Regions from separate parts of the Streptomyces sp. V1I1 genome, predicted to be linked through region 1. Evidence: riboswitches for the same ligand, from Rfam matches in the RefSeq annotation. Region 1 holds a riboswitch; the other holds the start of a gene.

Region 1 (3,902 bases):
GACGCGAAGTCGGTGTCGGTGGAGGACACATTCGATGTGGATCTGCACGACCGGGTGCGGGTGCGGATCGAGGTGGAGCGGCTGGCCGACCGGTGTGTGCAGCGGCTTCGGGCGTCCGGGCACTCGGGGCGGACCATCGTGCTGAAGGTGCGGCGGTACGACTTCTCGACGCTGACCCGCTCGGAGACGCTGCGCGGGCCGACGGACGATCCGGCGGTGGTGCGGGAGGCCGCCGGGCGGCTGCTGGAGGCGGTGGACACCACGGGCGGGGTGCGCCTGCTGGGGGTGGGCGTGACGGGGCTCGCGGACTACACCCAGGAGGATCTCTTCGCCCAGGCCGCGGCTGATGAGCAGGCCGAGCGCGAAGCGCACGAGGAGGCGGCCGAGGGCGAGCGGGAGACGCACGAGGCCCTCGCCGCGGCGGGGGCCGGGGCAGAGCCCCGAGCCGCAGCCGGGGCAGGAGCCCGAGCCGGAGCACAGGCAGGCGCCGGAGCCGGGGTCGCGGCCGGGGCCCGGGCGGGTGCAGAAGTCGGGGCAGGCGGGGCAGAGCACGAGGCGCTCGCGGCGCGGCGCTGGGCCGCGGGGCACGACGTGCGGCATGCCGAGTACGGGGCGGGATGGGTGCAGGGCAGCGGGCTCGGTCGCGTCACCGTCCGGTTCGAGGAACCGGGGTCGCCGCCGGGGCGCGTACGCACCTTCCGGGTCGACGACCCCGATCTGGAGCCCTCCGATCCGCTGCCGCTCGTCGCGCTGCCCGCGGCGGTGGAGAGTGCGGGTCAGTCCTCCTGGCCGGCCACGCGACCGAAGGACCGGTCTCCAGAGGAGGGAGCGGGCGTCTCGGGGGCCTCGGAGAGGTCGAGGCCGTAGTGGTGGTACAGCTGGAGCTCCTGCTCCGGGGAGAGATGGCGGCCGACTCCGAAGTCCGGGGCATCCTTGATCAGCGAGCGCTCGTACGGGACATGCAGAGTGTCGTCGACCAGCTTGCTCGGCTCCAGCGGGACGAACGCGTCCCGGCTGAACAGGCCGGTCCGCACGGCCGCCCACTCGGGCACTCCCGTGGCATCGTCCAGGTACACCTCGTCCACAGTCCCGATCTTGTGGCCGTTGCGGTCGAACGCCTTGCGGCCGATCAGGCTGCGCGGATCGATATCGGTCTGCACGGTCCCTCCAATAGGTCGCAACTGCTGTTTAAATACTACAAAAGTGCACATCGGGGGTGTCGGCCACTTGAGCGATCGACGAGGGGGCGCGCTGGTAGGCTGGCAAGCGGCTGCTGACCCCGTGCGGGAGAGTCCACCGGTGAAAGTACCGGCGGCGCCGAAGGAGCAAATCCTCCCCGGAATCTCTCAGGCCCCTGTACCGCACGGACGAGGTCACTCTGGAAAGCAGGGCGGGCGTCGGACGGCATCCGCTCTCACCGACGGTGAAAGCCGGAGCGTGGCATGCGCGCGCCCCGGTGAAACTCTCAGGTTGAGATGACAGAGGGGGAGGCCGTCCGGGCATCCGCGCCGTGGTGCCCCTCGCCGGTCGTGTCAGACCAGGAGGCCTCCTAAATGACCGCCAACCGCATTCCGCTCTCCCAGCTTGAGCGAGGCACCCCCTTCGAGCAGCGCCACATCGGGCCCGACGCCGAGGCCCAGGCGAAGATGCTGGCACAGGTGGGCTACGGCTCGCTCGACGAGCTGACCGCCGCCGCGGTGCCTGATGTGATCAAGAGCGCGGAGGCGCTGAACCTCCCGGGCGCGCGTACCGAGGCGGATGTGCTCGCCGAGCTGCGCACGCTTGCCGACCGCAATCAGGTGCTTGCGCCCATGATCGGCCTTGGCTACTACGGCACCTTCACGCCGCCCGTGATCCTGCGCAATGTCATGGAGAACCCGGCCTGGTACACCGCGTACACGCCGTACCAGCCGGAGATCTCCCAGGGCCGGCTCGAGGCGCTGCTCAACTTCCAGACGATGGTCGCCGACCTGACCGGACTGCCCACCTCCGGCGCCTCGCTGCTCGACGAGGCCACGGCCGCCGCCGAGGCCATGTCGCTGGCCCGCCGGGTCGGCAAAGTCAAGAACGGCGTCTTCCTGGTCGACGCCGACACCCTGCCGCAGACCCTCGCGGTGATCGAGACCCGCGCCGAGCCCACCGGCGTCGAGGTCGTCACCGCCGACCTCAGTGACGGCATCCCGGCCGAGATCGCGGAGCGCGGCGTTTTCGGCGTGCTGCTGCAGTACCCGGGCGCCTCCGGTGCCGTACGCGACATCAAGCCCGTCATCGAGCAGGCGCACGAGCTCGGCGCGATCGTCACCGTCGCCGCCGATCTGCTGGCGCTCACCCTGCTCACCTCGCCCGGCGAGCTGGGAGCCGACATCGCGGTGGGCACGACGCAGCGCTTCGGCGTCCCGATGGGCTTCGGCGGCCCGCACGCCGGTTTCATGGCCGTACGCGAGAAGTTCGCGCGCAGCCTGCCCGGCCGGCTCGTCGGCGTCTCGGTGGACGCGGACGGCAACAAGGCCTACCGGCTCGCGCTGCAGACACGTGAGCAGCACATCCGCCGCGAGAAGGCCACCAGCAACATCTGTACCGCCCAGGTACTCCTCGCCGTGATGGCTGGGATGTACGCCGTCTACCACGGCCCGGAGGGGCTCAGGGGGATCGCGCAGCGCACCCACCGGTACGCCGCGATCCTCGCCGAGGGGCTGCGGGCCGGTGGCGTCGAGGTCGTCCACGGGGCGTACTTCGACACGCTGACCGCACGGGTGCCGGGCAAGGCCGCCGACGTCGTGGCCGCCGCGCGTGAGGGCGGGGTCAACCTTCACCTCGTCGACGCCGACCACCTCTCCATCGCGTGTGACGAGACCACGACGCGTACCCAACTGGCCGCCGTCTGGGCCGCCTTCGGCGTGGAGGCCGACGTCGAGGTGCTCGACGCGGCGACCGACGACACCCTGCCGGCCGCCCTGCTGCGCACGGACGACTACCTCACCCACCCCGTCTTCCACCAGCACCGTTCCGAGACTGCGATGCTGCGCTACCTGCGCAAGCTCGCCGACCGCGACTACGCGCTGGACCGCGGCATGATCCCGCTCGGCTCCTGCACCATGAAGCTGAACGCGACCACCGAGATGGAGCCGGTCACCTGGCCGGAGTTCGGGCAGATCCACCCCTTCGCGCCGGTCGAGCAGGCCGCCGGATACCTCACGCTCATCCATGAGCTGGAGGAGCGCCTCGCCGAGGTCACCGGGTACGACGCGGTCTCCATCCAGCCCAACGCCGGTTCGCAGGGCGAGCTCGCGGGTCTGCTCGCCGTGCGCGCGTACCACCGCGCCAACGGTGACGACCAGCGCACCATCTGCCTCATCCCGTCCTCCGCGCACGGCACCAACGCCGCCAGCGCCGTGATGGCGGGCATGAAGGTCGTCGTGGTGAAGACCGCCGACGACGGCGAGGTGGACATCGAGGACCTGCGCGCCAAGATCGAGCAGTACCGCGACGAGCTCTCGGTCCTGATGATCACCTACCCGTCCACGCACGGCGTGTTCGAGGAGCACGTCGCCGACATCTGCGCGCAGGTGCACGAGGCCGGCGGCCAGGTGTACGTCGACGGTGCCAACCTCAACGCGCTGGTGGGCCTCGCCAAGCCGGGCAAGTTCGGCGGCGACGTCTCGCACCTCAATCTGCACAAGACCTTCTGCATCCCGCACGGCGGCGGCGGTCCGGGCGTCGGCCCGGTGGGCGTACGAGCGCACCTCGCCCCGTACCTCCCGAACCACCCGCTTCAGCCGACCGCCGGTCCCGAGACGGGCGTGGGACCGATCTCGGCCGCCCCGTGGGGCTCGGCGGGCATCCTGCCGATCTCCTGGGCGTACGTACGGCTCATGGGCGGCGAGGGCCTCAAGCGCGCCACC
Region 2 (3,902 bases), 4.7 Mb from region 1:
GAACATCGCGGCCGCGTTCGCCTGGGCGCCCGAGTGCGGCTGGACGTTGGCGTGCTCGGCGCCGAAGAGCTCCTTGATGCGGTCGATGGCGATCTGCTCGACGACATCGACGTGCTCGCAGCCGCCGTAGTAGCGGCGGCCGGGGTAGCCCTCGGCGTACTTGTTGGTGAGGACGGAGCCCTGCGCCTCCATGACCGCGACCGGAGCGAAGTTCTCCGAGGCGATCATCTCGAGGGTGGACTGCTGACGGTGGAGCTCGGCGTCGACAGCGGCGGCGACGTCGGGGTCCAGTTCATGGAGAGGGGTGTTGAGAACAGACATGCCATACGTCCTTAGGAGCCGGAGAACTCGGTGTACTCGTCGGCGGAGAGCAGGTCCTTCGGCTCCTCCGCGACGCGAACCTTGAAGAGCCAGCCGCCCTCGAAGGGGGCGGAGTTCACCAGCGAAGGGTCGTCCACCACGTCCTGGTTGGCCTCGACGACCTCACCGCTGATCGGCGAGTACAGGTCGCTGACCGACTTGGTCGACTCCAGCTCGCCGCAGGTCTCGCCCGCGGTCACCGTGTCACCGACCTCCGGGAGCTGTACGTACACCACATCGCCGAGCGCGTTGGCCGCGTGCTCCGTGATGCCGACCGTCGACACGCCGTCCTCGGCGGGCGACAGCCACTCGTGCTCCTTGCTGTAGCGCAGCTGCTGGGGGTTGCTCATGGCCTGAATTCTCCTGTACGCGGGGGAGTGCTGCTGAACGGGCGTGGTGTGGTGCTGAAGATCACTTCTGGCGCTTGTAGAACGGCAGCGCGACGACCTCGTACGGCTCGTGGGCGCCGCGGATGTCGACGCCGACGCCCTCGGTGCCGGGAGCGGCGTGCGCCGCGTCCACGTACGCGATGGCGATCGGCTTGCCCAGCGTCGGCGACGGGGCGCCCGAGGTGACCTCGCCGATCACCTGACCGCCTACGAGGACCTGGTAACCGGCGCGGGGGACCCGGCGCCCCTCGGCGATCAGGCCGACGAGCTTGCGCGGGGGGTTGCTCCCGGCGCGCTCGGCGGCGGCCTCAAGGGCCTCACGGCCGACGAAGCGCCCGCCATTGGCCGTCTTCTCGAACTTCACGACCCGGCCCAGGCCCGCGTCGAACGGGGTCAGCGCGGTCGTCAGCTCGTGCCCGTACAGCGGCATGCCCGCCTCCAGGCGCAGCGTGTCGCGACAGGAGAGGCCGCAGGGGATCAGACCGGCCGGCGCTCCGGCGTCGGTCAGCGCCTGCCAGAGCTTCTCGGCGTGCTGCGGCTCGACGAAGAGCTCGAAGCCGTCCTCGCCGGTGTAACCGGTGCGGGCGATCAGCGCCGGGACGCCGGCGACCGTGCCGGGCAGGCCCGCGTAGTACTTCAGCCCGTCCAGGTCGGCGTCGGTCAGCGACTTCAGAATGCCCGGGGACTCGGGGCCCTGGACGGCGATCAGGGCATACGCGTCACGGTCGTCGCGCACCTCGGCGTCGAAGCCCTCCGAGCGCTCGGTCAGAGCGTCCAGGACGATCTGCGCATTGCTCGCGTTGGCGACGACCATGTATTCGGTATCGCCGAGGCGGTAGACGATCAGGTCGTCGAGGATCCCGCCGTCCTCCTGGCAGATCATGGTGTAGCGGGCGCGGCCGACGGCGACGCCGCCGATGTTGCCGACCAGTGCGTAGTCGAGGAGGTCGGCGGCCTGCGGCCCGGTGACGGTGATCTCGCCCATGTGGGAGAGGTCGAAGAGGCCGGCCTTGGTGCGGACGGCGTTGTGTTCGTCGCGCTCACTGCCGTACCGCAGCGGCATGTCCCAGCCCGCGAAGTCGGTCATGGTCGCGCCCAGCGCACGGTGCAGGGCGTCGAGGGCGGTCAGACGGGGGGCGTTGCTCATAGATGTGGCTCCCAGGGCATGCTGGCGAGGACAATCCTCCCCATCTGTCATCGGAACCTGAGAGGTTCGTCGCGACCGCACGTATTGGTGGTCGTGACTTGCACCTTGGGTGGAGCCACTCGACAGCGGCTCGCTTTTCAGATCTGCCTCATCACACGCGGTACGGGGCCTGAGAGATTCAAGGGAGGGACTTGCTCCTTCGGCGCCCGGCGCACACAGTGGCCAGGACTCTCCCGCGTGGATTCAAGCGGCCGGTATGCAGTTGGCGCGCACATCATTGCACGCATCGTGGCGGAGTGGGGCGACAGGCCCTCGGCTGCAATATGGTTGTGCCGCATTACCGTTTCTTTACACTTCATGGGCAAGGGTGGGTAACCCGACATGGGGGAGGGTGATGACGTTGCAGCGCTCCGAGGCGTACGCGACGACCGCGGGGGTGCCCGCCCCGCCGGGCGCGGCCGCTCGGCGGCGACTGGCCGAGGTGCCCGCGCCCGTGCTGCGTGACCTGAGAGACCGCTCGGGTCACAGCCCGCGCAGTCTGGTCTTCGCCGCCGGTGACGTGGTGGTCGTCTCCGGCCTGCCCGGCAGCGGAAAGTCCACGCTGATCCAGCGCGCGGCGCGCGGCCGCGGCATCGACTCCCAGGACACCCGGGACCGGTGGGAGGCGCGGATGCCCAAGCTCCTGCCGTACGCCGTCTACCGCCCGCTGGTCCGGATCGCGCACTACGCCGGACTTCGGCGCGCGCTGCGCTCCGGCGAGAGCGTCGTCGTACACGACTGCGGCACCCAGGCCTGGGTGCGGCGCTGGCTGGCCCGCGAGGCGCGCCGCCGCGGCCGCGGCCTGCATCTGGTGCTCCTCGACGTCACGCCCGCGGTGGCCAGGGAGGGCCAGCGCGAGCGCGGCCGCGGAGTGTCGGGGTACGCGTTCGCCCGGCACCGGCGGGCGGTGGGCCGTCTGGTCGGCGACGCGGAGGCCGGGCGGCTGCCCGCGGGCTGCGCGTCGGCGGTGCTGCTGGACCGGGACTCGGCGGGGGTGCTCTGCCGGGTCGGTTTCGAGGAGTCAAAAGCAGGCCCGTCCGGCGATTGAGGACAATGGGGGCCGAAGGCCGCGCCCCCACCCGCCCCGGCGGACCCCCACGGCGTTAGGGTCGTGGCGCGCAACCGTGGGAACGCAGGGGGAGAAGGACAGCACATGCAGACACCGGAGCATCCGCATCCGCATCCATACGGCGGCTGGCCGGCGAACGAGCTCGAAGAGGTGCTCGCCGCATCCCTCGGCAACCCCTCCGCCGGAGGCCGCCTCGTCGAGGTGCTCGGCCGCAGCCAGATCTGGGTGCCGCTGCCCAACGGCGGTGGTCCGGACAGCCCCGACCTCGATCTGCCCACCATGGAGATCGACGGGGCCGCGTACGTCCCGGTCTTCAGCTCCGAGCAGCAGTTCCTGCATTGCGTCGGCAGCCATATGCCCTTCACCGTCGCCCCCGCCCGCGAATTCGCCCGCGGACTGCCCCCGCAGCTCGGCATCGCCGTGAACCCGGGCGGCACGGTCGGCGCCCCGCTGCCGCCGCCCGCCGTCGCCGAGCTGTGCCGGGTGGGACGCACGCCCCTCGACGGTCCGGCGACCGGCGGCCGGGTGCGGCTCTTCGAGCCCGACTGGCAGGAGGAGCCGGTGGACTTCCTCGCCGCCGCGGCCGGTGAGTTCGAGAGCTCCGGCGTCGTCGTCACCGCCCGCCGCGCGCTCGCCTCCATCGAGGGCGAGTCGCCGACCCTGTTCATCGGCGTCCAGCTCTCCTCCTGGGAGGCCGCCGAGCGCAACGCCCCGATGGATGCGCTCGGCCGGGCGCTGGGCCGGGTCCAGGTGGGCTGGCCGGTCAATCTCGTACTGCTGGATGTGGCGCAGGACCCGGTCGGTATATGGATGCTGGAACGGGTGCGGCCCTTCTACCAACGACAGCACGTGTAGTCGTCAAGTCGGCGTCAGGACTCCCGATTAAGCTGGTTTGATG

The links. Region 1 has a riboswitch for glycine ahead of gcvP (aminomethyl-transferring glycine dehydrogenase). Riboswitches for the same ligand answer to the same signal wherever they lie in the genome.
Region 2: another riboswitch for glycine. It lies ahead of gcvT (glycine cleavage system aminomethyltransferase GcvT); the one in region 1 lies ahead of gcvP (aminomethyl-transferring glycine dehydrogenase).

The regions. Positions count from the first base shown of each region.
Region 1 covers NZ_JAUSZH010000001.1:7,117,156-7,121,057, forward strand. Annotated here, with positions in the region: gene QFZ67_RS33345 (DNA polymerase IV) at 1-867, shown strand, start outside; gene QFZ67_RS33350 (PRC-barrel domain-containing protein) at 777-1,172, opposite strand; glycine riboswitch at 1,275-1,372, shown strand; gene gcvP (aminomethyl-transferring glycine dehydrogenase) at 1,554-3,902, shown strand, end outside.
Region 2 covers NZ_JAUSZH010000001.1:2,409,800-2,413,701, reverse strand. Annotated here, with positions in the region: gene glyA (serine hydroxymethyltransferase) at 1-321, opposite strand, end outside; gene gcvH (glycine cleavage system protein GcvH) at 333-710, opposite strand; gene gcvT (glycine cleavage system aminomethyltransferase GcvT) at 772-1,896, opposite strand; glycine riboswitch at 2,045-2,142, opposite strand; gene QFZ67_RS11435 (AAA family ATPase) at 2,291-2,983, shown strand; gene QFZ67_RS11430 (enhanced serine sensitivity protein SseB) at 3,089-3,859, shown strand.